Regions from separate parts of the Citrobacter sp. Igbk 17 genome, predicted to be linked through region 3. Evidence: riboswitches for the same ligand, from Rfam matches in the RefSeq annotation. Region 3 holds a riboswitch; each other region holds the start of a gene.
The links. Region 3 has a riboswitch for cobalamin ahead of NNO08_RS05550 (ABC transporter substrate-binding protein). Riboswitches for the same ligand answer to the same signal wherever they lie in the genome.
Positions count from the first base shown of each region.

Region 1 (6,489 bases), on a different contig from region 3:
TTGGCGCCAAGAGCAAACCGTTCACCGGCAAAATCCGGGAACTGCTGCAGATGCCGCTTACCACCGACCAGCACATCGGCCTTTGCAACCGCGTCGCGCGCCACCGGCGTCATCAAATGCAACCCAGCGGGTCCCATCCCAACAACAGTTAACATTCCATCTCCTCTGCGATCTCCGCGACCGGACGATTGCTGCCGAGGACCTGATTATCAAAAGAGAACATGATGGCGTCGCAGGTCGGGGGATTTTTCGTAAAACGCAGGGTTTGCAGGACGCGCATACAAATACGCTTCGCCAAATGGTTGTAAATGTGTTGAAAACCGTATGCTTCGATATGTTCCATCGCAGCTTCGGTCGTGTCACAGTCGCTGACCAGCGTCAGCAGTTCCAACGGCGCGCCAAGTAATGCGAGGTGAGCCACCAGCGTTTCCATGCGGGCATCAGCGATATGACTGTGGGTATGGAAGATCCCTGCCGCGATTTTGATAAGTTTGCCAGGGTGGCCAACCAGCACGATCTGGCGGAATCCCAGGCGCACCGCTTCTTCAATCATGTAACCGACAAAGTTGCTCATAGTGACTACAACCTGTGTGTCGATCCCCATTTGTTCACGCACAAAACGTTCACCGTGGTTACCCGGTACCAGTACGACGCGATCCAGTCCTGCCGCGCGTTTGATCTCCAGTTCCAGCGATAGCGAACGTTTCCAGCTCTCTTCCGACATCGGCGTAACAATGCCCGTGGTACCAATGATCGAAATACCGCCCAGAATCCCCAGGCGCGAGTTGTAGGTTTTTTGCGCCCGTTCTTCACCTTCAGGCGCAAAAATCTCGATGTTTGCCCCACGATTTGGTCCAATCGCTTCACGTACTGCGGACTCAATGGTCTGACGAGGTGTCCGGTTAATCGCCGAACTGCCCACCGGCAAACCAATCCCTTTACGGGTCACCGTACCGACACCTTCACCGCCCTGTAAGACAATTTCTTTGCTATCGTCTAACGTCACGCGGGCAAAGATCAGCATCCCATGCGTGGCGTCCACATCATCACCACCATCTTTGCGGATGGCGGCAATCGCCTGTTGCCCTTCGATATGCGGTGATTCCACGTTCAGGCATAACGTCACCCCGGAAGGCGTCACAATGGAAACCTGATGGATCAGATGCTGGCGCAGCACCATCAACGCAGCGACTTTTGCCGCCGCCGTCGCACACGATCCCGTGGTGTACCCTTTACGCAGCGCTTTACCGTTGTGCCACACTGGCGTATCGAAGGACTGGTCGCTCATCGCGCCCCCTGCATGTGATAAAGCATGGCGTTGACGATAGCGGCAGCGACGTTACTGCCACCTTTGCGACCTAATGCGGCAATGGCGGGCAGATGACTTTGTGTCAGTGCGTCCTTCGACTCCGCCGCGCCAACAAATCCTACCGGTACGCCAACCACACCGCTGACAGGTGCATCATGTTCCAGCAGCCGGAACAACGCGGTTGGCGCGTTGCCAAAGACAAACAGTTTTTCGCCTTCTTCCTTCACGGCAATGTCGACTGCAGCCATTGAACGCGTGATCCCCTGTTCTTTTGCTGCCCGCACCACGCGTGGGTCGCTGATGTAACAGCGGCATTCGCCACCGAATTTTGCCAGCAGGGTTTTGTTGATCCCGGAAAGCGCCATCGTGGTATCGGTATAAATCACACTCGGGCGACTCAATGCTGCGCAAAACTGTTCCAGTACACCGCTGGAAAACCACAGAATGTCCAGCCAGTCGAAATCCGCGGTTGTGTGGATCACCCTCTTGATGATGGCTTCATGCAACGGACTGGCAAACTGATAATCCGGGCGGGTTTCACTGATAATCTCACCAATGATGTCGAAACTTTTGGCCTCAATCGCTTGAGGTTGCTGGATATAGTGCATTTTGTTGTCCTCAGGCGACACCGACCCACAGCCAGCGCAGCGCAATAAAAAGCGCCAGTGCCAGGGTCGATGCTACCCACATCAATCGAATCGTTTGGGAAATGTCGTCTACAGAAATGTCTCGTTGTTGATCGCCAATCCACGGTTTCTCAACGCGTTCGCCAAAGTAGTCATTGGGTCCCCCCAGGCGAATACCTAATGCGCCGGCCACAGCAGCTTCCGACCACGCGCAGTTTGGGCTGCTATGGTTGTAGCGATCACGCCAGCCAATCTGCAAAGCGCGTGCGCCGTCCTGGCGGCATAAAAACGCCGCCACACCCAGCAACAACCAGCTCAGTCTTGCCGGAATAAAGTTAGCGACATCGTCCAGACGGGCGCTGACCATGCCGATAGCACGGTACTTTTCATGTTTGTACCCCACCATTGAATCGAGGGTATTCACCGCTTTGTAGGCCATCGCCAGCGGCGCACCGCCCAGTAAGAGAAAGAACAGCGGCGCGATGATGCCGTCAACGGTGTTTTCCGCCACGGTTTCCACCACGGCGCGGTTGATCTGTTTTGGTTGCAGCTGTGAGGTATCACGTCCCACAATCCAGGAAAGTTTTTCCCGACTTTCGGCGAGATTATTGGCACGCAATGGACGCTCAACATCCAGCGCAGCATTCGCCAGACAACGCCCCGCCAGCACGGTAAAGATCATCCACACCTCTACGCCCCATCCCAGCCACGGATGAATGGAATTCGCCAGCGTCAGCACTCCCCAGGAAACGCCCCATGTCACACCGACCACCACGATCCACATCACGGCACCGCCGATTCTCAGCGTGCTATCACGATGGCAATAACGCCGAATGACTCGCTGGACTGCGGAGATAAGGTTGCCAATCCAGCGCACCGGGTGAGGCCAGTTCTGCGGATCGCCAATGATAAAATCCAGCAGCCAGGCAACGCACCATGCAAGTATCGTCATAGCGCGTTCCTCGCAGCGGCCAGCCAGTGATTGAGCATTTCGGGGCGCTGGGCAAAATGAACGTGCAGGTAGCTGGCGAAGGTATTTCCGACCTGCCATCCGCCTGACCAGGCCTGCAGCGTTTTGCCATCACGCACCTTGCGGCAACTCATTACCGCCGGAGTTTCAGGGGTAAAATCGGAATAGTGGAATTCATGCCCGCGCAGGACTTCACCGGCCGTTGCCAGCAATGTTTGCTGTGTGGCTTGCGCCTCGCAGTAACCAAACCGGGTCAGCCGTTTGCCCATTTTGCTGTGCCCCGGAATGATATCTACCATTTGCCAGCGATCGCCGTTGCTGTCCTCCAGCGAGCTACCGAGATACATCAACCCTCCGCACTCTGCATAAATAGCGACGCCACGCTGATGTGCCGCTCGCAATTGCTCCAGCATGGTGACATTACGGGCCAGGGCCGCAGCATGCAGTTCCGGATACCCACCGCCTAACCAGATCATCTGGCAGTCCGGTAAACAGGTATCGTGCAGCGGGCTAAAACGAACAATGTTGAGGCCCGTACGCGCCAGTAACGTAATGTTATCCGGATAATAAAAGTTGAACGCCTCGTCATCAGCAATGGCCAGCGTTAACCCTGCGCCTGCGTCTGCAGCAGGCAGGGCGGGCCATTCACCAACAGGAAGGTTGTCTGACGCACTTAAGGCCAGCAGCGCGTCGATATCCAGCGTCTGTTCCAGCATCGCGGCAAAATCCTGCCACGGCTGCTGGTTGATAACTGACTCACGAGCGGTAACCAGCCCCAAATGACGCTCAGGGAGCGCGACGCCCTCCATGCGAGGAACATAGCCCAATACAGGCACGGAGCAATAACGCTCAATCGCAACTTTGAGTAGCTGGTAATGTGTTTCGCTGTTGACCCGATTAACAATCACGCCTGCAATGTTCAGACTGGGATCAAAATGCTGGAATCCCATCACCGTGGCGGCTATCGAAGTGGAAACCGCCTTACCGTCAACCAGCAAGATGACCGGGCAGCCCAACTGTTTCGCCATCGCCGCAGTACTGCAGTAATCAGGGTCTGTGCCATAGCCGTCATATAACCCCATAACGCCTTCGATAACGGCAATATCCGCGTGCCGCATCTGCTCGCAAAATAAGGCATTCAGTGTAGAGGTGGGTAGCATGAAGCTATCAAGATTGCGGGAAGCCGTACCACATACCGCGGTGTGCCAGCCAGTATCAAGGTAATCAGGACCGACTTTGCATGGCTGGACGCGTAAACCGCGCTTTTTCATCAGGCTCAACAAGCCCAGCGTTACCGTGGTTTTGCCACAGCCGCTACCGGTACCTGCAAGAACAAATGCGTGAAAACTGGCCGCCATACCCTGATCCTGTTCAGGGTGGTAGGGGTGTATAGATACCCAGTCTCTCGACTGTATGCATCTGCGCAACCCACTTCCCACCGAAGTTGTTGGTAGTCACCGACAGGCAGGTCTTCTGGCTTAGCGTCGTCCTCGCCCGTCCTTCCCAATCTTGCGATCAGTGGTCTATACGGGGTCGTCAGCATCACAGCAGCGGGGGCTGCGGGGGATTCTCACCCCCTTCCCTACCACAAATGTGGCAAACCTGTCAGTTCAAGAGCCGATTTAATTTGGCTCTGTGTCTTGAGGCAAATTCACGACCTCATGACAATAATTCAATTTAATATCTTGCCGGGTACATTCAACCAATGTTATGGCCTCAACCCGTTTATTCATATGTTCATTTTTTGAATGAAAGCGTCATTAAAGAATAAAGAAAGTCTTTCACACAGACACTGTATCTCATCACAAAAATAAAAACTGGTGCAGTTTATCCTTCAAATACCATTATTTTGTTGCGCTATGACAATTTATTGACTGCTGTAGTTATTTTTCATTTTATAATGACTGACATAGCATACGATATCAAAAATCGGCAATAGCAAATTATTGCTATTTAAGCTGTCTCTTCAGATGAGATGACATTTATTTGCTGACGGAAAGCCTGCGGCGTAACCTGGTACGTTTGACGGAAAACTTTGCAAAAATAACTGGTTTGTGAGAAGCCTAAATTTCGCGCGATACTGGCAATGCTCCAGTCGCTATGACAAAGTAACTCTTTGGCACTCGCCATTCGCTGTTGATTTACCCATGCGTTAAATCCTATCCCCTGATATTTTTTGAACAATTTGCTGAAATAGTAAGGGCTGAGATAAACATGAGAGGCAACATCTTCCAGACGAAGCTCGTCCGATAAATGCGCATCAATATAACGCAAGGCTTTCTTCATTTTACTGTCATGAGGGTTCGGACTACGATTAGCCCGCACCGGCTCTGACTGTTGCGGATTGTCTTTAATTACGACGAAATTCAGTTGTTTTTTAAGACAATTTTCTACAATGAGCTTTAGCAAATCAGCAGAGGCAATAACCCGCGAATAGTCCATTTCCGGTACATTACGAAATTCACTCACCAGTTCGGGATCGGCTTGCCAACGGTCGTCCACGTTCAGAATATCCACCAGCCCCACGTCATTACTTAAGCGCACCTGACCACATAAGACAAACCCTACCAGATGTCCCGCAATGACCAGCGGAATGGAGAAGTCGGTAAGTCCGGCATGGCAGCGATAAATGCAAGGTTGATCGGATTTTGAAGCTTCCAGTCCCCCACAGCGATCGCTCATACGACATCGCGTACTATGTTGAGGATGCTGGCGCATCAACTGGCAAAAAGGGGTGAAATTAAAAAGCTCAGAAATTTCATCACCGTGAATATTGACAACCACAACAGCCAGACTGGTGGCCTGCGCAAAATCCTGTGCGATTTTATTAATGAGTTCTGAGTTCAGGGCACTCGCAGAAATCATGATAAAACCTCTCAGTTAATTTATTGTTATAAATAAAACATATTATTTACATCCGCTTTCATCTCGCTATCCAAAGCAATGATAAAAGGCGTATTCGAACATAACAAAAGTCTCCCATTCTTGGGAGACTTTTTAAGCGGTTCAGGAAACCTGATCACGAAAACAGTTATTACATTTCAAAAATAAACATTTTCCATGAAGCTAACGCTCATTTTCCTCCAGCTTACAGCTATTACACGGTAAGTTTTTGCCAATAAAGTAACGATAAATTGCTGCCCCCGCACAAGCACCAATGATAGGTGCCACGATCGGGACAATAAAGTAAGGAATATCACGCCCCCCAGTCATCGCGACATCCCCCCAGCCCGCCATCCATGCGAACAATTTAGGCCCAAAATCACGAGCCGGATTCATGGCAAATCCGGTAAGCGGCCCGGTAGAAGCCCCTAGAACAGCAACCAGAATACCGATCAGTAGTGGTGCTAACGGCCCCCGGGGAATCCCATTGCCATCATCGGTGAGCGCCATGATCATTCCCATCAGAATGGAGGTAATCACAACTTCCACCAGTGCAGCCTGCCAGACGCTGAGTGCAGCGGCAGGATAAGTACTAAATATGCTGGCAAGCTGCAAACTTTCGAGGCTGCCCCGCACCATGTGGTGGGCGGTTTCGTACTCGATAAACAAACTGCCATACAACAAATAGGCGAGCAGAGCGC
Region 1 covers NZ_JANEWI010000029.1:529-7,017, reverse strand. The annotation lists gene NNO08_RS16420 (cobalt-precorrin-7 (C(5))-methyltransferase) at 1-155, opposite strand, end outside; gene cbiD (cobalt-precorrin-5B (C(1))-methyltransferase CbiD) at 149-1,288, opposite strand; gene NNO08_RS16410 (cobalt-precorrin-8 methylmutase) at 1,285-1,917, opposite strand; gene cbiB (adenosylcobinamide-phosphate synthase CbiB) at 1,928-2,887, opposite strand; gene NNO08_RS16400 (cobyrinate a,c-diamide synthase) at 2,884-4,263, opposite strand; cobalamin riboswitch at 4,352-4,526, opposite strand; gene pocR (transcriptional regulator PocR) at 4,859-5,770, opposite strand; gene pduF (propanediol diffusion facilitator PduF) at 5,972-6,489, opposite strand, start outside.
Region 1: another riboswitch for cobalamin. It lies ahead of NNO08_RS16400 (cobyrinate a,c-diamide synthase); the one in region 3 lies ahead of NNO08_RS05550 (ABC transporter substrate-binding protein).

Region 2 (6,489 bases), on a different contig from region 3:
TTCTGCCATGGTTGGGTAGTTAAAGGTGGTGTTAACGAAGTACTCGATGGTGTTACCACCACCTTTTTGCTCCATGATCGCCTGACCGATATGAATAATTTCGGCTGCGCGTTCCCCAAAGCAATGGATCCCCAAAATCTCTTTGGTCTCGCGATGGAACAAAATCTTCAGCGTACCGACACTCATTCCGACGATTTGCGCTCGTGCCAGATGTTTAAACTGGGCGCGACCGACTTCGTATGGGACTTTCATTGCCGTTAGCTGCTGTTCGGTTTTACCGACGGAGCTGATTTCAGGAATGGTATAAATCCCGGTGGGAATATCTTCGATCAGATGTGCGGTGGCTTCGCCTTTGACCAGTGCCTGAGCGGCGATACGTCCCTGATCGTAGGCTGCAGATGCCAGGCTTGGGTAACCGATCACATCGCCAACGGCATACACATGCGGCAGTGCGGTCTGATACATGCTATTCACTTTTAGCTGTCCGCGACTGTCCGTTTTCAGACCAATATTTTCCAGTGCCAGCGAATCGGTATTACCGGTGCGACCATTGGCGTACAGCAGACAGTCTGCTTTCAGCTTTTTACCGGATTTCAGGTGCATGATGACGCCGTCATCACAGCCTTCAATCCGCTCATACTCTTCGTTGTGGCGAATGACCACGCCGCTGTTCCAGAAGTGGTATGAGAGTGAATCGGACATCTCTTGATCGAGGAATGCCAGCAGACGATCGCGGGTGTTGATTAAATCAACTTTTACGTCCATCCCTCGGAAGATCGACGCATATTCGCAGCCAATCACACCTGCGCCATAAATCAGAACATGGCGAGGTTCGTGATGCAGGCTGAGGATAGAATCGCTGTCGTAAACGCGTGGGTGCGAAAAATCGACGTCAGTTGGGTGATAAGGGCGTGAGCCGCAGGCAATAACAAACTTATCTGCGGTGAGTGTTTCCACTGTACCGTCGTGACATTCCAGAGCAAGGGTATGTTCGTCGACGAAACGGGCATTTCCCTGCAGAATTTCACAGTGGTTGCGCTCGTAAAAACCTTGCCGCATACGCGTTTGCTGATTAATTACGTTATCAGCATGGTTGAGAATATCGGCGAAAGAAGAACGAAGGAGTCGGGAATGGTCGCTGTAAAGTGGGTTCTGATTGAATTCGATAATACGGCTGACTGCGTGGCGGAGCGCTTTCGACGGGATGGTGCCCCAATGGGTACAGCCTCCGCCGACGTTATGATAGCGCTCAATAACCGCGACGCGCGCTCCTTGCTTAACCAGACCCATCGCAGCGCCTTCGCCGCCGGGACCGGAACCTATTACTATTGCATCGTAATCGTAGGAATGTGACATGGTCAGGCTTACCTGTTCTTATACATAAAAGCAACAGAATAGTAACATCGTTGTTGGGATAACCCAATTATCGTTGTGCTTTTTTGCGAAGTCGAAGCACAAACTGCGCGTAAACAATCATTCACAAAGCCATGCCAACCGCCTAATCTCTGGTATAGTGCCAGCAAGGTATGTGGAAGGATTCAGACATCGTGATGGGCGTTAGAGCGCAACAAAAAGAGAAAACCCGGCGTTCGCTGGTAGAAGCCGCATTTAGTCAACTCAGCGCTGAGCGTAGTTTTGCCAGCCTAAGTTTACGAGAAGTTGCTCGTGAAGCGGGCATTGCGCCAACCTCGTTTTATCGCCATTTCCGCGATGTGGATGAGCTCGGCCTGACGATGGTGGATGAGAGCGGTCTGATGCTGCGCCAGTTGATGCGTCAGGCTCGTCAGCGTATCGCCAAAGGCGGTAGTGTGATCCGTACCTCGGTCTCAACATTTATGGAGTTCATCGGCAACAATCCCAACGCCTTCCGTTTATTATTGCGCGAGCGTTCGGGCACCTCCGCAGCGTTTCGTGCAGCGGTTGCGCGTGAAATTCAGCACTTCATTGCGGAACTTGCGGACTATCTTGAACTCGAAAACCATATGCCTCGCGCGTTTACTGAAGCGCAAGCCGAAGCCATGGTAACGATTGTGTTCAGTGCCGGGGCAGAAGCACTGGATGTTGGCGCTGAACAGCGTCGGCAGTTGGAAGAGCGGCTGGTATTGCAACTGCGCATGATCGCCAAAGGCGCATTTTACTGGTACCGCCGTGAACAAGAGAAGATGACGCACCACTCCGAGTAACGAGAAGGACGAGCAATGAAACAGTCAGGTCAAGATAAAGGTACGCTGCTGCTGGCGCTGGTTGCTGGCTTATCGATCAATGGCACATTCGCGGCGCTGTTTAGCTCCATTGTGCCATTCTCTGTATTCCCGATTATTTCGCTGGTGTTGACGGTTTACTGTCTGCATCAACGTTACCAGAATCGCACCATGCCTGTGGGGTTACCGGGCCTGGCTGCAGCCTGTTTTATTCTCGGTGTTCTGCTGTACAGCACCGTTGTACGTGCTGAATATCCGGATATTGGCTCTAACTTCTTCCCGGCGGTACTGTCGGTGATTCTGGTGTTCTGGATCGGCTTTAAAGTGCGTAACCGTAAGCAGGAAATCGCGGAGTAACAGTTATAGCTGTAGGCCGGATAAGGCAAAGCCGCCATCCGGCAATCTGAACCGGAAGTGCTTATCCGGCCTCCGTTCAGTCTTACTTCTTCGTTAACAGTACGCCGCACTCCATATGGTGCGTATACGGGAACTGATCGAACAGCGCCAGACGTGAAACATTGTGCGTCTGGCTTAATGTTTCCAGGTTCTTACACAGTGTCTCCGGGTTGCAGGAGATGTACAGAATACGCGGATACGCCTGCACCATTTTTTCCGTTTCGCTGTCCAGACCGCTGCGCGGTGGGTCAACGAAAATGGTCTCGCACTGATAACTCTTCAGATCAATCCCCTGCAACCGGTTGAATTCGCGAACACCGTTCATTGCCTGCGTAAACTCTTCGGCTGCCATACGGATAATTTGTACATTATCAATATGGTTAGCGGCGATGTTGTACTGGGCTGCAGCAACGGACGGCTTGGCGATTTCGGTGGCCAGTACGCGGTTGAAGTTCTGTGCCAGCGCTAATGAAAAGTTGCCATTACCGCAGTACAGCTCCAGCAGATCGCCCTTTGAATCTTTGGTGACATCAATCGCCCATTCCAGCATCTGAATGTTCATTGCAGCATTCGGTTGCGTGAAACTGTTCTCAACCTGGCGGTAGATAATCTCTTTGCCCGCGACCGGTAAACGTTCGTCGATATAATCCTGATCCAACTCGATTTTAGTTTTGGTCGCCCGGCCGATCAGGTGCACATTCAGGTTTTGCGCCCGCAGCGCATCCCGCAGCACTTCGGCTTCCTGGCGCCACTCATTATCCAGTTTTTTATGGTACAGCATGGATACCACCGCCTGACCGCTCAGGGTGGTGAGGTAATCAATCTGGAACAGTTTGTGACGCAGGATGTGGTTGTTGCGTACACCTTCAATCATTGCCGCCATCAGCGTATTGATAAGCTCGCTGGCCGCCGGAAAGCTGTCGACGCGAATACGTTTTTTCGTTTGGCTGTCGAACATGATGTGGTACAGGTCATCCCCGTCATGCCACAGACGGAACTCGGCACGCATACGGTAATGGCTAACCGGTGAGCGGAACACTTCCGGAGCCTGTGCATAAAATGGCGTCATTAAGCTCTGCAGACGCACCACTTTTTCAGCTAACTGTGCGTCGTACTGTTCTGTCGGAAGGTGTTCGGGGGTCATGATGCGTCCTGAAAAATAAAAGTACGCGGGGATTGTAGGGATTGCTCATCAGATGTCCAGTTATTGATGATTTCCGATATTGTGATATCCGGTCTGGACAGTAGGTTGTAACAAACTGTAGCATCCGTTTTCCGGTCCTGTGAGTTAAAAGGGAATCCAGTGTGAATCTGGAGCTGACGCGCAGCGGTAAGGAAAGGTGAAATGAGAGCGTAAAGCAGACACTGCCTGTGGGTGGGAAGTCTTCATTTCTTTTTATTCGGTATCCTGAATAACCTTCCAAGCCCGAAGACCTGCCGGCTAACGTCGCATCTGGTTTTCACTATCGCGTACTATCGGTGGACCTGCGGCATCCTTCTTATATTGTGGATGCTTTACAATGATTAAAAAATCGTTGCTGTTGACGGCGCTTTCCGTCGCGGCATCTTCTGGTTGGGCGCAGGATGCTAGCCCAGATACTCTCGTCGTCACTGCCAACCGTTTTCAGCAGCCCCTAAGCGCAGTACTTGCACCCATCACCGTCGTTACACGTCAGGACATTGATCGCTGGCAATCTACCTCGGTAAACGATGTACTACGTCGTTTGCCTGGTGTTGATATCGCGCAAAGCGGCGGTATGGGGCAAAACTCGTCTATTTTTATTCGCGGCACTAACGCCAGCCATGTTCTGGTGTTGATAGATGGTGTGCGTCTTAATTTAGCGGGAGTTAGCGGCTCAGCCGATCTTAGCCAGTTCCCGGTATCGCTGGTGCAACGTATTGAGTATATCCGCGGGCCGCGTTCCGCTATATATGGTTCGGATGCGATTGGCGGTGTGGTGAATATCATTACTACGCGCGAAAAACCAGGGACGGAACTGACCGCCGGCGTGGGAAGCAATGGGTATCAGAATTACGATATCTCAACCCAGCAACAGCTTGGCGAAAATACGCGTGTCACGTTGATGGGCGATTATGCCTACACCAAAGGCTTCGATGTCGTGGCCTACGGTAGCACTGGTGCACAGGCTCAACCGGATAAAGACGGTTTCTTAAGCAAGACGCTGTATGGCGCACTGGAGCACAACTTCTCCGAGACATGGAGCGGGTTCGTTCGTGGTTATGGTTATGATAACCGCACAGATTATGACTCGTATTATTCTCCTGGCTCTGCACTACTTGATACCCGACAGCTTTATAGCCAGAGCTGGGACGCTGGGTTACGTTTTAATGGCGAGCTTATTCAGTCACAACTGGTTTCGAGCTACAGCCACAGTAAAGACTACAACTATGATCCGAACTATGGCCGCTATGATTCCTCGGCCACGCTGGATGATATGAAGCAATATAATGTTCAGTGGTCAAACAGCATAGTTGTTGGCCACGGTAACATTGGTGCAGGCGTGGACTGGCAAAAGCAAACCACGGAGCCTGGCACTGGGTATGTTACGGACGGTTACGACCAACGTAATACTGGCCTCTATTTGACGGGATTGCAGCAGCTTGGTGACTTCACCTTCGAAGGTGCGGCACGTAGTGATGATAACTCCGAGTTTGGTCGCCATGGTACATGGCAAACCAGTGCTGGATGGGAGTTTATCGAAGGCTATCGTTTCATTGCCTCCTATGGCACATCTTACAAAGCGCCAAATCTGGGGCAGTTGCATGGCTATTACGGCAATGCAAACCTTGACCCCGAAGAGAGTAAGCAGTGGGAAGGGGCGTTTGAAGGGTTAACATCAGGTGTTAACTGGCGCGTGTCAGGGTATCGCAACGATATCGATGACATGATCGACTACAACACCCACACTCAGAAGTACTACAACGAAGGCAAAGCGCGTATTAAAGGTATCGAAGCGACTGCAAACTTCGACACCGGGCCGTTGGCGCATACGCTTAGCTACGACTACGTAGATTCGCGTAATGCGATTACCAACGAGCCACTGGCTCGTCGTTCTAAACAGCAGGTGAAATACCAACTCGACTGGCAGGTCTATGATTTTGACTGGGGCCTGACATATCAATATCTGGGGACGCGATACGATACGGACTACGTTACTTATCAACCGGTAAAATTGGGTGGTGTGAGTTTGTGGGATCTGGCAGTGTCATATCCGATCACCTCACAGCTGACAGTTCGTGGTAAAATCGCCAACCTGTTCGATAAAGATTACGAGACAGTTTATGGCTACCCAACTGCAGGACGGGAATACACCTTGTCTGGCAGCTACACCTTCTGATTCACGTCCTACCGTGCTGGTGTTTGATTCCGGCGTCGGTGGGTTGTCGGTCTACAATGAGATCCGGAATCTCCTGCCGGATCTCCACTATATATATGCTTTCGATAACGTCGCTTTTCCTTATGGTGAGAAAAGCGAAGAGTTTATCGTTGAGCGTGTTGTTGAGATTGTGACGGCAGTTCAGCAACGCTATCCCCTCGCACTTGCGGTTATCGCATGCAATACCGCCAGCACGGTGTCACTCCCGGCATTACGTGAAAAGTTCGCTTTTCCGGTTGTCGGTGTGGTGCCTGCGATTAAACCCGCGGCGCGGCTCACGGCGAATGGTATTGTCGGGCTACTGGCGACGCGCGCGACGGTGAAACGCTCGTACACACACGAATTGATTGCGCGCTTTGCTAACGAGTGTCAGATAGCGATGTTGGGATCCGCTGAGCTGGTGGAACTGGCAGAAGCGAAGCTGCACGGAGAACCCGTCTCGCTGGAAGAGCTGCGTCGTATTCTGCGACCGTGGCTGCGGATGTCGGAACCCC
Region 2 covers NZ_JANEWI010000011.1:717-7,205, reverse strand. The annotation lists gene sthA (Si-specific NAD(P)(+) transhydrogenase) at 1-1,356, opposite strand, end outside; gene fabR (HTH-type transcriptional repressor FabR) at 1,548-2,183, shown strand; gene NNO08_RS08760 (YijD family membrane protein) at 2,199-2,558, shown strand; gene trmA (tRNA (uridine(54)-C5)-methyltransferase TrmA) at 2,641-3,741, opposite strand; cobalamin riboswitch at 3,857-4,053, shown strand; gene btuB (TonB-dependent vitamin B12 receptor BtuB) at 4,118-5,956, shown strand; gene murI (glutamate racemase) at 5,901-6,489, shown strand, end outside.
Region 2: another riboswitch for cobalamin. It lies ahead of btuB (TonB-dependent vitamin B12 receptor BtuB); the one in region 3 lies ahead of NNO08_RS05550 (ABC transporter substrate-binding protein).

Region 3 (6,489 bases):
GCCGACTGGACGGTACGGATGTGCCATATCGTGACCACGACAATGGCGAAGGGAATGATAAAGTGAAGGACATAAAAACGGCCTAATGTCGGCGTGCCGGGCATATAGCCACCGACTAAAAAGGTATATAGCGTATCGCCAATAAACGGTATCGCCCGGGCGAAACTGGTGATGACCGTAGCGGCCCAGTAGCTTTTTTGCCCCCAAATCAGGCTATAGCCGAGAAATGCAGTGATCATCAACAGCACATACAGCGTCACGCTGATTGCCCACATCTTCAGATAGGGTTTGCGGTAAACGTTGTAATACATTGCCCGGAAAATATGCAGATAACAGGCGAAGAAAAAAAGCGACGCGCCAATAGCATGCAGATTGCGCACCAGCTCACCGTGTCTGACCGCGCGCAGAATATGAACAATAGAGTCAAAAGCGGATCCCGCTGTAGGCACATAGAACATAGCCAGCACGATTCCGGAGAGCATTTGCACGCCCAGCATGACCAGCAATATGAGACCGATAGCAAAGATCCACACTCCAGCGACTGAGCGGGGGACGGGAAGACGAAACTGCAGGTGATACCAGGGGGCTGACGGATAAGCGGATTTCATCTCAGGCATCCTTCGTACCAATTCGCAGACTCAGGCCGTCAGCTGACACGCTAAAGTCAGGGATGGCCAGATTCGCCGTCGCCGGGCCTCGCGTTACGCGCCCGGAGGTATCGAACTCGGAACCATGACACGGGCAGACCCAGCCTTGGCCGTTGGGGTTGGCATTGGGTACACAACCAGCGTGGGGGCAGTAACCTTGTACTACCAGCCACTGGGGATGTGCCGCTGCCACCCGCTCGCTATCCGCCTGTGGATCGGCCAGTAGACGCAGGTCAGCTTGCCGCGCCGCGGCGATCTCCTCCGCCGTGCGGTGGCGAATCAGGATCAGTTTTCCCTGCCAGATACGCTTCACCGTCTGGCCTGCTGTTACGCCAGCGAGGGAGACATCAACAGGTTCATTTTCCGCCACCGTTTTATCATCCGGACCCAGCGCGGAAATGAGTGGCCAGACGGCGGCGGTCACGCCCGCTGCGCCGACAAATTTCGTCAGCTTGCACAGGCAATCGCGTCGCTGAGTTTGGATTGTTTCGCTAAGCGTTTTTTTATCCACCACCGTTATTCTCCCTTTATGACCGCGTTACTGTTTATCGAGGCGGGTATAAATTTCCTGAAAACGCTTATCGGCAAGACCAGGGGCTTTGAACGCGCGGTAGCTGTCGGGTAACACGGCGTCGCCGACTTTAATCAGCATGATCATGCCCTGCGCGTAGTGCGGTGAACATTTGATGCCGTAGAAACCTGCATTGTCGTATTTCACTTCAATCTCTTCATCGATTTTTCCGATAAAACCGGGGTATCCGGCGGGAGAGAGTTCGGCAATCGACGCGGCATTGTGGCTCTTATGTTTGCGGATAAACTTCACGCTATCACCAGGCTGGATCGCCAGATAGTCCGGCTCATAAACCATCGGGCCGCCTGTACCGCGGTTTTTCATCAGCACTTCGTAGGTTTGTGCAAAAGCCGTCGAGGTGAAGGCTAACAGGCATAAGATTTGCAAACTTTGCTTAACACGTTTCATTGTGGTTCCTTTCAGTGTTTACGCGGGGCGTTGGTAACGGATAAAACAGCTCATGTCGTCGGGGGCGTGTTCGACAATCGCGTCGATGCCAAACCAGCTGTTAAGATTTTCACGGGTAAAAATGGCGGCAGGATGCCCCTGCATCGCCAGTTGTCCAGCCTTCATCACCATGATGCGATCGCAGAACATCGCCGCATGATTCAGGTCGTGTAGGGCGGCGATGACGGTGAGTTTTTCACGTTTAACCAGATTGAGCAGGCCAATCTGATGCTGGATATCAAGATGGTTTGTCGGCTCATCCATCAGCAGTACCTGCGGCTGCTGTGCCAGCGCTCTGGCGATGTGCAGACGTTGACGCTCTCCGCCGGAGAAGGTATGCCAGCAGCGATGCTGCATGTTTTGTAGGGAGACTTTTTCCAGCATCGTCTGCACAATATCGTCGTCTTTCCTCGACCACGGCGACAGCAGGCTCAGCCATGGCGTGCGACCAAGCGAAACCGCCTGAATAGCGGTAAGACGCTCGCTGGTTTCAGCCTGTTGTTCAACCAGTGCCACCTTTTGCGCCAGATGGCGGCGTGAATAGCGACGAATATCCTGGTGATTTAGCGTAACGTGCCCGGAAGACGGTTTCAGTAATCCCGCCAGGAGCGAAATCAGCGACGTTTTCCCGGAACCATTGGGGCCGATAATACCGACAAACTCACCGTGCGAGACCTGAAAAGAGACATCATTGACGATGGCTTTGCCTTTAACCTCCCAGTACAGATGCTGGGCGTTTACCACAGGATTAGCGGTCATTTCCCCGGATTCCCTCGTATCAAAATGATGGCAAATGCAGGTGCGCCGACCAGTGCGGTAATCACGCCGATCGGCAAGACCTGTCCTGGAAGCAAGGTGCGTGAAATAACATCCGCGACGATAAGGAAAATGGCGCCAATAAGAGCGCTGACGGGCAATAGGCGATGGTGCTGATTTCCCACCAGTAACCGCGCAGCATGGGGAATGACCAGCCCGACAAAGCCAATGGCGCCGACGATTGACACCATGATGGCCGTCATCCCTGTCACGGCGGCAATCAGTACGCCACGGGTGCGTTTGACGGGAATGCCCAGCGATGCCGCCGATTCCGCGCCAAATGAGAATGCATCCAGATGGCGGGCGTAGCAAAAGCAAACGACGATGCCAATCAGCGCAGTAGGGATGGCCAGCACGACATCTGGCCAGCGTACCCCGCTGAGATTGCCCAGCAGCCAGAACATGATGCCCCGAGCCTGTTCGGCATTGGCTGAACGCGTAATGATGAGTGAGGTAATGGCATTGAATAGCTGCGAACTGGCAATCCCGGCGAGAATGATTTGCGTGGTGGCCGAGCCGCTTTTGCCCCTTGCCGCCATGGCTAATAGCGCGACAAACAAAAATGCCGTCAGCGCGCCAATAAACGCGCCAAGCGACATGGAAATGATCCCTGCGCCAAGTCCGGTCAGAGCAATGAGCACCGCGCCCGTTGAGGCTCCGGCAGAAATCCCCAGCAGGTAAGGTTCGGCCAGCGCATTGCGCAGCAGCGATTGGAGAACCACGCCTGAGACCGCCAGACAGGCTCCACAGCAGGCGGAAACCAGCGCACGGGTCAGGCGGTAGTTCCAGATAATCCCGGCATCAAGCGCATCCACCGTATACTGTGTATCAAACAAGCGGTTTGCCAGCGTATGGCTGACATGCCGCCACGGGATAACCGTCTCACCGATTGAAATGCCCGCCAGAAGGACGCCGCACATCACCATGCTGACCCATAGCGCGTGGAACAGCGTCCGGCCAGCAAGCTGGCTCATGGCATGGCGCGTCCTGCGTAATTCGCTCATTATTTACGACTTCCCGGGATACGAAAGGGCGCTATGCCCGCATAAGGCATAACGCGCGACGAGAGTTAGTGAGTCGTCTGAGGGTGCGCCAGGCCATATTGCACCAGCGCATCGGCGAGTTTTTCCAGCCCGTCAATGGTTCTGATACCCGCGTTCATGGTCTGCACGTCGATCACCGGCAGGTGGTTTTCTTTCACTGCCGGGATCAGCCGGGTAACAGGATCGGATGTGAGGTATTCCATTTTGACTTTCCAGTCATCGGCCGGGAAGCGGCGACGGCCCATCTCGCCGAGGAGGATGACCGATGGGTTGGCTTTGGCAATGGTTTCCCAACCTACCGTTGGCCACTCCTCAGCGGAATCAATGACATTTTTCACCCCAAGAGATTGCGCTATCCACGCCGCGGGGCCAAATTTCCCGGCGACATAGGGGTCAAGCTGCAGGTCGGCGCTGGAGAACCAAAAGACGGCAGATACGTGGTTGTCCATACCGGCAATCTTCGCTTTCGCGGCGGCTTCACGTGCTTTCAGGCTGGCAATCAGCTCATTGCCTTTATCCTGTACATCAAAAATTTTCGCCAGGTCGGCAATTTCCTGATAGACCATGGCGATATCAAACATGCTCTTACGCACGCCGTCACCGCCGTCTTCGTTGTCTTTGGCGCAATCGGCTGGGGCGGTATAAACCGGAACGTGTAATTCGCTAAATTGTTCGTAAGAGGCAACTGTGCCCGCAGGGCCAATCTGCCATTCAAACTGACTGGCCACCAGATCCGGTTTTTTCGCAATAATCCCTTCGAAACTCGGGATGTTTTGTGCAATGACCGCAATCTTGTCATTCGCCGCTTTGTACTGTTCAGGTACCGGACCAAACCACAGTGATGTCCCAACAACACGATCGGCAAGACCCAGGGAATAGAGGATTTCAGTACTGTTTTGTCCAACGGTAGTCACGCGTTTTGGCGCATGATTAAACGTAATATCCCTACCACAGTTTTTGATCGTCAGTGGATATTCTGTTTTAGCCGCAGAAGCCATATTGCTGGTCAGGAAGAGTGCTGCGCCAGTCAGTGCCAGAAGTGAAAGTTTGCAATAAGCAGAAGTTATTTTTGCGTGCATTAGTGTTGTCCCGTTCATGCCAGAATCTGAACGTCTGGTCATGGTTCATTTCGTTCCATAAATTCGGGACAGGCACATGACGATAGATGACATCTAATCGTGAACTGCGGGCAAGATAATATGAAAATAAAGCATATTGTTGCCAATTTGTTCAGAAATTATATTATACATTCGTCAAATAAATCACCCCATGGACCATCCCGTCCACTCAATGTATACAACCTTGACAGCAGGTCTCCTGGCTCGCGGCAATCTGAATATCGGCCTTCCCATAAATGCGTTCTTTACAGTGACCGGTCGTGGATAATCCACGACACAGTGATATTCAGTTTCCGCTTACAGTTGCGGGGGCAGCTATGGCATAAGATTAAAATAATCCGCACCATATTCCGTTTCAAAATGATCAATAGATTCTGAAATACTGTCGGTGGGGACTTTATCGGTATCGAATAGCCCCGTCAACCGCTTGAATAAGTAGGGTTGATATCACTTTTGGTTTTTAATTCAATAAAATCAATGCGTTGATTTTATGCTTGTGACATTAATTATGTGGAAAGCACAAATGTCGATAAACTAAATGAGAATTGTTTGATGTTGATCAATTAATGTTTTCTTTGCCGAGAAGACTACGATTAATAACGAAATTAATTGTGGTATTTAATTATTTGCGCGGCGTCACATTTTTATTGATGTTTTTCCATGTGCACGATTTGCTGTTCTCCACCTTCATCAAAATAGACGGTAAAGTGATTTCGCAACCAAAATTGATAGCCGCCAGGTAAAAAATGATGGGTGTGCAGATAGCGTGTTTTATATTGTTGTCGGTCGCAAAATTGTTCCGCCAGCAGGACAAGTTGGCTGCCTATGCCTTGCCGACGATATTCCTGTGCGACATAGCAGCGACAAATTTCAGCGGTTGAGGATAATTGATAGCGTCCACGCAGTGCCGGTATTCGGTCATCGTATTGGCAGACCGCCAGCGTAGCGATAAGTTGCTGTCGGTTATTCCATGCACCGATCAACAGATTTCGCGGTTGATGGAGGTAGTGTGAGCGCAGATTTAATACATCTGTATGCGGTTCAGGTGCCGGTCGGTTAGCGTTAAAATAGAGATTTAAATGGTGGATAATAAACGACTGAACGGCCGAAATATCAGCCTCGGTTATCTCACGGAATATAAATGTAGTATCAGCGTTCATCGTTGCAGATATCATCAGAACCAGGGAAACTGGATAATAGCAACTCAGACACGTTTACAGAAGAGAAGTGTTACCGGCAAGCCTGCGCAAGCCGGTAACATAGTATGATTAAATATCTGCCAGCGCGGCATCGCGGTTCGGGAAGAACGTCAGACGACCAGGGATGGGTTGGATACCCGCGCGTGCCATGGTGCGTAGCGGCTGAAACTCCAGGTTACTGATACGCAGCTCACAACCTTCCGGCAGACGTTTAACAAAACGCTGGAAGGCGTCCAGACCGCCTGCATCCAGTACCGGGACCGCGTCCCACTTCAGCACCACAATGCGTTTGCCTGCAATACGCGACTCGAGATCGGTAAATAATCCTTCCGCAGCGGCAAAGAATAGCGGGCCAATAACGCGTAGTACCAGTACGTCGTCTGGTACGTCTACGTTGACCGGAGCCAGACGCGTCATGCGCGCAATACGGCGCATAAACAGCAGCGAAGCGAGAACAATACCGACGCTGATGGCGATAACCATATCGAACAGCACCGTCAAAGACATACACATCAGCATGACGATGATGTCGTCTTTCGGCGCGTGGCGCAGCAGATCCACAACTTTATGCGCTTCGCTCATGTTCCATGCCACCATCAGCAGCAGGGCAGCCATTGCCGAAAGGGGTAGCCAGGAGAGCAGCGGGGC
Region 3 covers NZ_JANEWI010000006.1:72,557-79,045, reverse strand. The annotation lists gene NNO08_RS05575 (cytochrome b) at 1-608, opposite strand, end outside; gene petA (ubiquinol-cytochrome c reductase iron-sulfur subunit) at 610-1,161, opposite strand; gene NNO08_RS05565 (pseudoazurin) at 1,186-1,626, opposite strand; gene NNO08_RS05560 (ABC transporter ATP-binding protein) at 1,645-2,424, opposite strand; gene NNO08_RS05555 (FecCD family ABC transporter permease) at 2,421-3,485, opposite strand; gene NNO08_RS05550 (ABC transporter substrate-binding protein) at 3,551-4,603, opposite strand; cobalamin riboswitch at 4,815-5,044, opposite strand; gene NNO08_RS05545 (GNAT family N-acetyltransferase) at 5,287-5,802, opposite strand; gene dauA (C4-dicarboxylic acid transporter DauA) at 5,911-6,489, opposite strand, start outside.